Candidatus Nitrosotalea okcheonensis: one gene and its partner. Each later gene encodes a partner of the first gene's protein in a complex. Links are inferred from orthologs where the notes say so. Each region holds a gene or a part of one and is shown on either strand. Other genes may lie near its edges.

Evidence for each region.
Region 2: the proteins of BQ3481_RS06620 (region 1) and BQ3481_RS09245 are in contact, whole or in part, in a crystal structure (PDB 2QMU), measured with the Saccharolobus solfataricus proteins. The link is inferred for Candidatus Nitrosotalea okcheonensis from one-to-one orthologs. Residues at the interface, in WP_231918336.1 of Saccharolobus solfataricus: Met1, Leu2, Arg4, Leu5, Tyr6, Lys8, Leu9, Pro10, Ile106, Lys108, Lys109, Glu110, Lys111; in WP_009988771.1 of Saccharolobus solfataricus: Trp33, Pro65, Glu66, Gln148, Val151, Asp152, Val154, Ser155, Lys156, Ala159, Leu160, Tyr163, Arg164, Lys167, Ile180, Ile181, Pro182, Val183, Ser184, Leu186, His187, Ile189, Asn190, Asp192, Ser193.

What each region holds. Positions count from the first base shown.
Region 1 is NZ_LT841358.1:1,114,990-1,120,910, forward strand. What follows is about bases 1,796-4,620. They hold BQ3481_RS06620 (translation initiation factor IF-2 subunit beta), read right to left. Parts: upstream 3,507-4,620; coding sequence 3,084-3,506; downstream 1,796-3,083. Other genes in these bases: BQ3481_RS06605 (serine protein kinase RIO), read right to left, coding at 1,796-2,366; eif1A (translation initiation factor eIF-1A), read right to left, coding at 2,428-2,739; BQ3481_RS06615 (DUF424 domain-containing protein), read right to left, coding at 2,787-3,083; BQ3481_RS06625 (hypothetical protein), read right to left, coding at 3,698-4,012; BQ3481_RS06630 (hypothetical protein), read left to right, coding at 4,145-4,306. Also shown: BQ3481_RS06595 (DNA topoisomerase VI subunit B), read right to left, coding at 1-920; BQ3481_RS06600 (KH domain-containing protein), read right to left, coding at 913-1,485; more of BQ3481_RS06605, read right to left, coding at 1,482-1,795; more of BQ3481_RS06635, read left to right, coding at 4,621-4,656; BQ3481_RS06640 (hypothetical protein), read left to right, coding at 4,661-4,894; BQ3481_RS06645 (two-component system sensor histidine kinase NtrB), read left to right, coding at 4,998-5,921. UniProt on the Methanocaldococcus jannaschii protein: eIF-2 functions in the early steps of protein synthesis by forming a ternary complex with GTP and initiator tRNA.
Region 2 is NZ_LT841358.1:1,562,064-1,567,996, reverse strand. The notes cover bases 1,853-4,689. They hold BQ3481_RS09245 (translation initiation factor IF-2 subunit gamma), read right to left. Parts: upstream 3,986-4,689; coding sequence 2,720-3,985; downstream 1,853-2,719. Other genes in these bases: BQ3481_RS09240 (S6e family ribosomal protein), read right to left, coding at 4,017-4,406; BQ3481_RS11775 (PIN domain-containing protein), read right to left, coding at 2,545-2,727; BQ3481_RS11780 (PIN domain-containing protein), read right to left, coding at 2,351-2,488; BQ3481_RS09255 (MBL fold metallo-hydrolase), read right to left, coding at 1,853-2,326. Also shown: BQ3481_RS09260 (peptidylprolyl isomerase), read right to left, coding at 1-1,506; more of BQ3481_RS09255, read right to left, coding at 1,670-1,852; BQ3481_RS09235 (primosomal protein N'), read right to left, coding at 4,744-4,917; BQ3481_RS09225 (HIT family protein), read right to left, coding at 5,045-5,455; BQ3481_RS09220 (hypothetical protein), read right to left, coding at 5,509-5,933. UniProt on the Methanocaldococcus jannaschii protein: eIF-2 functions in the early steps of protein synthesis by forming a ternary complex with GTP and initiator tRNA.

The DNA of each region.
Region 1 (5,921 bases):
TCAAAATCAATATTCAGAAATGACATGACAGAGATTACAGTTCGTACGGGTTTTGATATGTCAGACCAGCGTTTCTGTGCACGCTCTAGTATTTCTTTTGGTGGTAGATTTTTTTTCAAGCTCAATTCTTTTTTGACTTTGTCAATCATCTTATTGTCTATAGTTGGAATCTGATAATGTGTATCAGTAATCATTCTTCTAATGGTCTCAACATCAATACCATGTGGATGAGGTTTGATAACGGTGGGAGGACGAGGCATATCTTTTACAATTCTTACATAATGAAATTTTTCTCCAGCCGGATCTTCAAATGTTATTGATGCATAAGGTGTGATCAAGGAAGTTTGGTATACATAATCTCTGATTTTGGATCCTGCTTTTGAGTAATCTCCTTCAAGAACAATACTTACTGTGAGACCTGTCTTTGATCCTTCTTTTGTTGTATGTTTTTGTATGACTGGTTTGTTTTTCTGGATGTCAAGCAACATCACAAACTCATCAAGTGATTTTCCATCAGAGCAACTCTTCACAGTCACGGGTTTGTTAGTAGTGATCTGACCATAGAGTATGGCCATCGTAGCACCAAGACCAAACATACCTCTTGCTTGTTTGAGACCAAACTTGGATCCATAAAGAACAGTACCAAAAGCAAGTGGAATGTGTTCAGGATCAATTCCCGGACCATTATCTTTTACAGTCAAGATGTAGTGTTTTGGATCTGCTTGTTCTGGATTGACGGCTTTTATCGAGAGATGAATATCAGGAAGTATTTTCCGGTGGTCACATGCGTCAAGTGCATTTTCCACAAATTCTCTAACTGAAGTATAAAGCGATCTAGTGGGATTACTAAATCCTGCAAGGTCTCTATTTCTGTAAAAGAATTCGCTTGGAGATATTTGGCTAAAGACTTCTTTACTCAAGTATGTTTCCACCCTCCCAAAGTTGGAGTTTTTCTAATTTTTGTCTACGTCGTGACTCTTGGAGATCGTTGTAAACTTTTCCATGTGTGCTACCACTTGAAATAGATGTTATTGCGTTTACAGCAGATTTCAGCTGTATTCCATCGCCAATTATGGCAACAGTTCTACCATAAACAGATACTTTGGCGCCGCTTAGGTCTTCTATGTTTTTCCTAACACGACCACCCTCGCCTATTATTCTGCTCTTTATCCGCTCAATTTGGGCAGATGATTTTCCAGCAAACTGGCGCAGATCCATGATATGTAGCGAGGTTTCCTCCTGAACAAGACTCATTGCATTCTCCGCTGAGAATCCACGACCTATGGCCATTACAATTTCTTCAGCCTTAAATGGCATTATATTTTCAACGTTACCCACTCCCTTTATGACTGTCTCGCCTGTTTGACCATCAATGGTTAATGAGACAGAACAAATTTTTTCTATTTTGGTTTTTATCTTTCCAGATTTTCCAATCAGTACACCAACACGATCAACTGGAATTAGTATGATTTTCTCAAAAATCATTTTGTAACCCTCTCAAATACATCAATTGGATTGTCCACTGTAAGTCCTCTCTTAACAAAGAATTTGGTAATATTACTAATATCTCTTTCAAGAAATTCTTTTGTCTTAGGATGTCTTATATCTACTGCCGATCCAAAATCAAAAACCACAGGTCCTTTTTCTGTCTTGAAAATATTAAATTCTGAAAGATCAGCGTGTACCAGTTCTGCTTTTTGATATAGATCAGAAATGATTTCTATTGTCTTTTCATAATCTGTGTAATCCACTTCTGATTCAACCAACGTAGGTGATGGAACACCATTAGATCCTATAAATTTCATTACTAGAATATTTTTTACCACGGTAATTGGTTCTGGACATGGTATTCCAGTGTTAAAAGATTTGCTTAAATTACGGAATTCTTTTTTTGCCCACAACTCTACAAGAGATCTGGTTCCTTTTTTTATTCGTGTAAATCGGGGATCACCTATAAGATAAGGATAACGCCTCTTAAAGTTAGAGGTAGTAACAAGATAAATTTTTACAGCAAGATCTTGACCAGAAGGATCAACTGCCCAATACATTTGAGATTCTTTTCCTGCACCTACTGCTCCGTTGACATATGAGATGATGCCATTGTTTATCATTCGCGAGAGAAGCATCACAGTTGGTTTATCAAACACTGCTTCGAGTACTTTGTCTTTATCGAATATTTCCTTCTCAGTTTTTCTTGCCCTCTCTTTTCCGGCAAGTCTGAGGTTCATCTTTTTTGCAAGTTTGTCTTGCAATCCTAAATCAGATTCTTCAGGACTTGAATCTTCAGATTCATCATTTAATTCCAACGAGTCCAAGTTATGCTCCTCGTGGACTTCGTTGAACTCATCTACAGAATCTTCACTCATACTGATTTTACTCCTAGTAACAATACAGTTTGTAATACAAACCTTGTAAAATCGATTGCTGTCAGAAATCTTGCGGCAATAGTCCCTTTTGTTTTAACATATCAACTTGTGACAGGGTATATCTCCAAGTAATGTCTCCGCGATCATCAGATTTGAAATCCCATGGAGCGATTGTTACAACATCATTATCCCTTATCCAGATTTTTCTCTTCAGTTTTCCTCTAATTCTACCCATTCGGGTCTTGTCATCAGTGCATCTTACAAGTATATGATCACTGCCCAAAAGTTTTACAACTCTTCCCAATAGTTCACCTTCTCCAGGTAATTGCATTTCCTTCAATTCACTTTCGTTTAGTACTTTTCGCTTACCCAAAATTCTCAGACAATGATGTATTCAGTATGTATATAATCGTTGTATTTTCAAAATTTGAAAACAATAAGAAAAGGAACACCCTCAATTTCTTTCACACCTTTTGCAGATCCTATCCCTATTTTTATTGAAAGATCAATTGTTTTTTTACCAACCATGTTGATTATTGAAGAAGTTCGCAGAAGAGATTCTGCTTCTTTTTCGTCGATTATACGGTCTCCATAGTAACTCTTGGTAATGGTTATATCTAGATCAGATTGCCTAACTGTTCTACCAACTAATTCTGCATCACAGATATTTAGCATCCTATTGCTTTTTTGATTCACTATCTTAACTGCGAAATTCATTTACGCATATTGACCCTTTAGAGGGGATCTTGCTCCGCATGCTTCACACTTGAGAAGTGTCACTCTATTTTCTTTTTCAACCCTTGTATCTGGACTTTTACAAGTGGGGCATTCAACATATTCCTTGAGATATCTATTCAAAAGTGCTGAAAATTCATGAGGATCTTTTTTGCCCACAAAGACTGCTTTGTCTCCTCCAAACTGTGCAGGTGTTGCAAACTCTTTTGATAGATATTGTAAAAGTTTTTCAGGATCTCTTCGTAGTATTTTTGGAAATTCTGAAAAATTTCTGAAAAATGTTCTATTTCCTTGCCACATGATATCTACTTTGGGAAGTTCAAATCTTGATGTAGAGCTAGTCTTAGTCTGAGACACTTTATCTTGGATGTTCTTTAGTAATTTTTCGTATTCGGCTTTTGTCAACTATTTCAGTATGAGAATAGCCACCTATATGGATTTACATGATAAATTTGCTACTTGACACATATAATGTATGATTAGTCATGAAAACTTGTTCTAAATTGCTAATTCTGTTTTTTAGTGAAAATATAATGTGTTTTTACAAATTTGTGTCAATTGTACACTAGCCTCTAAGTTTTGGCATACCCTTGAATTCAGGCAATACTTGAATGAGTTTTGTTTACCAGCCCTCTAAATACGCCCATCATCATTTCATGTTCTTTTTTTCTATCCCTCATATCTTGTGTCCCTTTAAATAATTCAATTAGCATTTTGGCGTTTAGTTCAAGATCCACATCTTCAAGGAACTTTGCTCCACCCCTTATTACATCAGCGGCGTTGACCATCATCTCTATGGTATCCAGATCAATCGGATTTTTTTCTAGTTTTTGTAGACAATTAAAGATGAGTCTAGTCAATCTTGAGCATTCTTCAAGGAACAGGTTTTTGTGCATCTCAATGAGGGTCATACCATAGTACCGTACTTTCCCCATTTAAGGTGATCGTTATGTATAAAATTCCCATATATGGATAATAACGTCATTTAGTATCACAATAATTATACCAAGAACTTATCCATACGTCCCGGACATAATAATCAATTGCCGCGAAAAGAATACAAAACAATCACCGTAAAAACAGAGGCTTTTCAGAAATTCGTAAAAGCCACAAGAGATGCGAAAAAGAATGATCCATCCATGGATAATAGTACATTCCTAAATTCACTCATAACAAAATACCAGAAAAACAGGAGATTGTCCTGATTGAGGACAGATGACTCTGTTACATCATGGTCAAGATAAAGATAAACATGTCAATTGGTGAACTAATGATTGAATTTACTGATACCTCAGACTTGGAAAATCAATTAAAAAACATTGATCTTGTAAAGATAGAATCACTGCTTGCAACAAAAATTCATTGTCATCCACATACAAAAGAATTCACACAGGCAACCCCAATGGATACGCAAATTATAGAACTTGGTACCGTGAATCTATTGAGGGTATCAGAGGGAGGTCAAGATGCTACAAAACTTGCCATATTCTTGTCTGCAAACAAAATGAACCCAGAAGATGTCAAAAAGATAACAGGCATAACAATACGGAGTTGATACTATGTCAATAATAGAAAACCAAAACACCCCATCACTTTTAGAAATGTGGAAGTTCATTGATAAAAATCTGAATCCAATAGGAATTACACTAGACAAGGCAAGTTTGGATCATGTACAGATTTTTAGATTGTATATAGAGTTACGAAATTTAGATAAAACATTCAGAGATTCAATACAGGTACACGTGTTAAAAAATGAACTTGCGTATTCTTTGTTATCTACCTTGATAAATTAGAATATGACGCATCATAATTAAAAAATATAGAGTTACCGACCAAGTCCTTGTAACCAATAAGACTTTCATCTCAATTCCTTAAATGTACACAACTGGAAGATACATGGTGACAAAAAATGAAAATGAGTCTTATGATTACAAAGAAGAGGATCTCAACATCCTGTTAGAACGCTATGAAAAAATGTCAGAAAAATACAGAAATTTATATGATAATTCCCCAGATCTTTATAGAACAATCAACATAGATGGCATCATTTTAGATTGCAACAAGACCTATGCAAGTAAATTAGGATACAGCAAAGAAGATATCATTGGGAAAACAATTTTTGAACACGTGGCAGAAAACAGTCAGAAACTATTACAAGATGCATATGACACATGGAAAACTACTGGGGTTGTGTCAAGTAGAGAGATATGGCTAAGACGAAAAGATCAAACAATATTTCCAGTTTTGCTCAGTGCTACTAGTCTGTACGGTAACGATGGCACACTTGTAGGAAGTAATACTACGATAAAAGATATGACTGAGATATATAACGCAAAAAAAGAAATTGAGGAACACAAATTAAAAAATCTCAATGCCATAGGAGATCTCTCTGCTAGAATATCACATGATTTTAGAAATCCCATATCAATAATCAGAAATAGTCTAGAACTAATGAAGATCCAAAACCATGATCTCAGTGAGAAAAACAAGAATCATGTATTAATGATGGAACGAGCCATTGCTAGAATATCCCATCAGTTAGAAGAGGTTTTAGACTATGTCCTACCAAGGCCATTAGATCTTCAGACCCATTCATTATGCAACATTGTAGAGGCTGCAATCTCTAAGATAGACTTTGGAAAAGTGGTGTTGAGTGTTCCAAAAGAAGATCATGTAATAGTATGTGATGGAGCAAAAATTGAGATTGTTCTTACTAACCTAATACTAAATGCAGTTCAAGCCATGGAGAAAAAAGGTAACATATTTGTAAGAATCAATGACATGACAGATTCCATCACAATAGGAGTGGAAGATACTGGC
Region 2 (5,933 bases), 450 kb from region 1 along the record:
GGTCATTACTATCCAGTTTGCATTGGCAGGGTACAGAGCTGGAACAACTAGTAATGCCACAATGACTGCAACAAATGCTATCTTTGGAACTCTTCCAAGCAAATCTATTGTCTTCTTTACAGGAGTTTCCTTTCTTGACGAGCCTCCTTTCTTTGACGGTTCCACAACTTGAACCGGCTTGTTTTCCCGTTTGAAAATATCTGTTACAAGTACTGCAAGACCTATGGATGAAAGTATGATTATGGAAGTTGCAGTAAGCAATTCTAATCTAGAGAAAGTCGATCCCGCATATGCCCCAGCAATACCAATTATCAACGCAAATACAATCATCTCATTTTTAAGAGAAAATCTTGATGCGTTCTGGTCCCCGTTCTTTTTTCTAAACACAAGCCATATTCCAAGGCCCGCAAAAATCATCAGTACCGAAAAGTAGCTAAAGTTTTGTGCAAGTGTGGGGGTGGCATGCTCTGCAACAGAATCAACCAGTGGATCTTCTGAAGTCAAAAAGGGATTCATTGCATTAAGATAACGGAAGCTTACGGTACCAAGAGCAGTTGCAGACAAGACTGCACTACCTATTATCAGCAGTGCAACCATTACAAGCAGGCTGTTACGTATGCGATGTTGCTCTTTGCTATACTTTTGAATGAAAATTATTATGACAAGCAATATGGCAGGTCCAATCATTACCAGTCCCCTTATACCAAACACAAAGGATGGTCCCGGTCTTGCAAATACTCCTCCAGATATTGCCATGGTTACTATTACAAACAATGGAACTGCCCAGAGCAGGAAATTGTGATCTTTTCGTAGGAAAGGCAGTGCAATGAAAAATATGCCAAGCGGAAGCAGGAAGAATTCTATTCCACCCCATGATGCAAAACCTATTGCAAGAAAGAATCCACCACCTACTAATTTCGATATTGCAATTTTCTTGTTCTCCGATTTTATTCCACTAAGAAACAGGTAAACTCCCAGCAGACCATAAAACAAACCGAGAGGTTCAGACTTGAACCAGCCAATTGTTCCCCTGACTATGATTGGCGGAGACAGGGCAAAGAAGAGTGATGCAAAGAGCCCCGCACTTGTACCAGCCAAAACTCGTACTAGGGCAAATATCACTACTGCAGTCATAGAACCAAAGACTACTGGGAAAATTATGGTAAAGTCATAGAGACTCATTCCGCCGCCAAATATTTTAAACAAAACTGCATCAGTTACATGCAATGGAACTTGGGCAGTAGCAAAAACATCTCGTCCAGCTGGATACCAACTCATTGTATCGTGCCAATGAACATATGCATTTAGCCCATTGTCAAGCAAGTATTGTGTTGCGCGATAATTAAAGAACGGATCAAATTCGTTTAGTTGAAATCCATAATCAGCAGCCTGGGACCTAACCATTGCAGAAATGGAAAATGAAATTGCAAGAATTCCAATTACAAGCAGATGCCTCAAATGAAAATCAAATTTTCGCACCCTGAACAGTTTGGCATCTTGGATCAAGCTAATTTTTGGGTGAATGTATTCTGTTTATAAATCCATGGCGAAGAGATCATCAAATCTATCTAAACAACAGCCAGAGAAATTGTAGAAAGGATGCCTGCAAAGACATCAGTCAAATCAATGAAACAGTAAGATAGCTGTTGGAATGTTTGTAGTAAATTCACTACTCTTTTGCAACAATTTGAACATCACAAGATTTTACCAGCTGTTTAAAATCATGGGCATCTTTCTTGCTGCCAACAATTGTTCCATAATGCATTGGGATTGCAATTTTTGGCTTGATCATCTCTATTGCTTTGGCTGCTTGTTGTGCTGTCATCACATATGTCCCACTAACAGGTACAAGGGCAATGTCAGGCTTTAGATCAGACATTTCTGGAATCAAGTCAGTGTCGCCCGTATGGTATATTGTGATGCCGTTCAACGATATCAAAAAGCCTATTTTATCATCCTCCTTTGGATGAAACGGTTTTTTGGTATCAGGATTTATCTTGTCCAGATTATATGCACGAACAGACTTGATCTTGATGCCTCTCACAGTTTTTTCTTGTCCGGGAGAGATTCCAATCTTTTCCTTAAAGGCAAACCCTTTCAACATGTCAATGCATTCATTTGCAGCAACAATGCTTGTGTCACCCGTTGAGACATTTTTTAGATCGTCTATGTTGCAGTGATCAAAGTGATTGTGCGATATTAAAATCAAGTCAGCTTTTTCTTGTTTTGTTATTTTGAATGGATCAGTCATTATTTTGACATTTCCAGTAAGCAGGAAAGAGTCATGCCCAAGCCATTGTATTTTGACTCCCTTGTATTCAAACACAGTTTAATTTTCGTTCTGCCAAAATTAAAGCTTACTTGGCTCAAGAACAATCTTGTCACTTGAAACAGAAAGAACCGAGCCTCCATTTTCTTTTATCCTTGTCTTAAGCTTGGCATCAATTGTAGCCACTATTCCACCATTTTCTTTTACATAAGAGACCAAGGCATCGTCAACAGATCCTCCCGAGATGTCAATTGTTTGAAAATTCTTTATAATTTTTAGCGCATTTTGGGCCGAGCTTTTTTTTTATCGTCAAGAGCTAGTTTTTCAAGTTCTCGTACAACCATGTTTGGTACAACATACTCCAAGGTCCCAATCTCTGTCTCCACATTTGGGATATTTTTTATCCTCGTCGAGGCAACAAGTACAAGAAAACTAGAGTCGCAAATTACCTTAACCACTTGATACACCAGCACCAATCAGTCTCCATCTTTCAGATATTCTTCGACTTATTGCCACCTTGCTATTCTCAAAGATGCACACAGGTCTTTTGAACTGTAGTTCAACTGTTTTTCCCCTCACACTTGTTACCTTGGATAATAGTGGTGCAGTACCAAGACTGAGTCTCAATGACTCGCCTGTCTGGATTGCAGAGACTTTGATCTCTTCGCCCGAGCCCACTGCAGTATCAAACAAATTTACCTCAATTTTTGCGCTGTAAGAATTTTCTGGCAGAGTATCCGGTTTTCCTATCACAGATCCTATCAGTGAGTCACTTCTGGTCATGGCAGGATCAAGTTTAGTTGCAAGTGCTATCAATCCACCAGCCTTTACTTCCTTTACTATTCCCGCGCCAGTCCCAAGAGATGCAATCTCTGTAAAGATTGATTCGTATTTGCCAGTCTTTTCATTGGGAAGGCCAGGCTTTATCTCAATTTCATCCCCTACCTTGAATATTCCCTGAATGATACTTCCTCCAATAACTCCACCCTTGATGTCTTTAATCTTAGTTCCAGGCTTGTTGATATCAAATGACCTAAGAACATGCATTACGGTGTCTTTTTTATCATCACGTTCAGGAGTAGGTATTGAATTTTCAATGGCACCAATTAGTGCATCAATGTTTAGTTTTGACTGGGCAGATATTGGAATTATTGGTGCCTTGGCAGCGCTTGTACCCTTGACAAATTTTACAATGTCTGCATAGTTTTCCATTGCTTGCTCATACGATATCAAATCAACTTTGTTTTGAACAATAACAACTTGTTTTATCCCAAGTGTCTGCAATGCCAGAAGGTGTTCCTTTGTTTGCGGTTGTGGAACTTTTTCATTTGCTGCAACCAAGAGCATCGCTCCATCTATCAAGGCAGACCCGGACAACATGTTTGCCATCAGGCTTTCATGGCCAGGGCTGTCTACAAAACTTACAACACGAGACAGCTCGCTTTCCTTTCCACAGTTGTTACATTTTGGTGTTACAGAATAACCAAGTGGAACCTCACAGCTCTTACACTTGTAAAATGCAGCATCAGCATAACCAACTTTGATTGTAATTCCTCGTTTTAGTTCTTCACTATGTGCGCTGGTCCACACACCAGTCAAGGCTTGAATAAGAGTAGTCTTTCCGTGATCGACGTGACCCGCAGTTCCAATGTTTACACATGGCTGATAACCATATTTTTTTACATACCAGTCCGGAAGAGTTTCTTTCCAATGCACGTACAAAGATAAAAAAAACGAATATGTTAACCTATGCCTTTTTCTCGGCAGATTCTTCAGCTGGTTTTTCTTCTATCTTGAGCTCTCCATCAAAAGAGCAGTTTAGCTGATAGACTTCTTCTGTCACTGTATTACCTCTTACAAGTTTGCGAATTCGCTGTCCGTTTTCAGCATCTCGCAATCCAATACCCTGTGATAACAAAATGTATTTTCTTGCACCACCGTGAATATCTGCTCTCAATGGAACTCCAGACTTGTCACTGCCTCCAGTTATCTTTAGCTTGCCAGCTTCTCCTATCAATGCAGCATCAAGTTCGGTGCCAACTGTCACACCCAAAAATGGTCCAGCCTCCTTTTCCTTTACCTCTTTGGTGATGGTTCTTCCTTTCTTATCAGATATGTTCAGCTTGAATGTAGCCAAGTAGTAAAAAAAATCTTTAAACTATTAATTAATCTTTGGAGCTGTCAGGTTATAACTTGTCAAGTAGAGTTTGGATACGTGCACCACAAACTCGACAGAACCTGGTGAAATAGATGATTTTCTCAGAATAGCAATTGGCAATTATTACATATTCTGACAACTTGACAAATGTTACCTAAATCTTTTAAAAATGCAAACGCGTTACTATGTTTATTGAATGAACCAATCAAGTGTCCTCGCTGTGACAAAACAATGGTTTCAATGCAAGCATGCCACATGATATGCACAAATTGCGGAGCACATTTGGATTGCTCAGACAAGGGATCGTTCTGGTAAACTAGAAACCAGGCCTGTCAAACTGAAAGTTTTCTGCCAGTTCTCCAACCTTTTGCCTCATCAAATTAAGATAGTCATCATATTTTGCCTCAAACCCACAGTGGGGACATTTGACACTTGTCACCTCGTCATCAAGTATTGCAACTTTATCACATTCCGGACATTTTGCATCCATGGATTAATTTGCCAACCAAACTATATAATGTTAGACGCCAAATTTTGATTCAGCGGAGTTAGTCCAGCCTGGTAGGACGTCAGCTTCCCAAGCTGAAGGTCGCGGGTTCAATTCCCGCACTCCGCACTCACTTATTTCCAATAATTTTCGCTATCTTTTCAAATTCATTTTCATCAAGGGATGGCCTTTTTGGAAACATGCTATGAACTGGACCTGCACCATCAGAAGCATTTCTAGGTATTAGGTGCACATGCACATGCGGTACCTCTTGTCCACTTTCTTTGCCGTTATGGATTGCAATCAGTACCGACGAAAAAACCGATTCAAGCCGTCCAGCCATCACCTGTACTGTTTCAAAGAGATCCAAATTGTCTTGCTTGCTCATCTGCTGGACCTTGTCATAGTGATTCTTTGGAATCACAAGAGTATGGCCTCTTGCAAGCGGAAAGGCATCGAGGAAGGCAAGTGAGTCTTTCGTTTCATATAGCTTTTTTGCAGGAATTGTCCCGTTTACTATATTGCAAAAAATGCATCCCATGTATCCTTGATTGTAAAATGAGCGTTAAATCTTTTGTGAAGCGTCTGAATAAATCATAGTTGCGATATTGCCTGCTCAATCCCAGTCCTGTCATGTGCTTCAGGCATCTGCTCTAGATATTTTTGAAAATCTTGTTTTGCAGCACCAAGTTTTTGTTGCTCATATCTTACCAGTCCACGATTTTTGTAGATTGGTGCAAATCTTGTCGAGTCAACATCTAGTGCAAGAGTATAATATTTTTCTGCATTGGAATAATCCTTGGTCTTGAGATAATAATTTCCAAGCCCCCGGTATGCAAGATAGTATTTTGAATGCAATGCTATGGTTTTGTTATAGTAAGATACTGACTCGCTAGAGTTTTGGTCGTTTAGTATTCCTGCCAAAAGACACATTGCAGTAGAGTTTGACTTGTTAATTTCAAGGGCATGCCTTAGTTTTTCCATTGCCTCTCCAGTCTTGCCCTGCAGCCGTAGCTTTT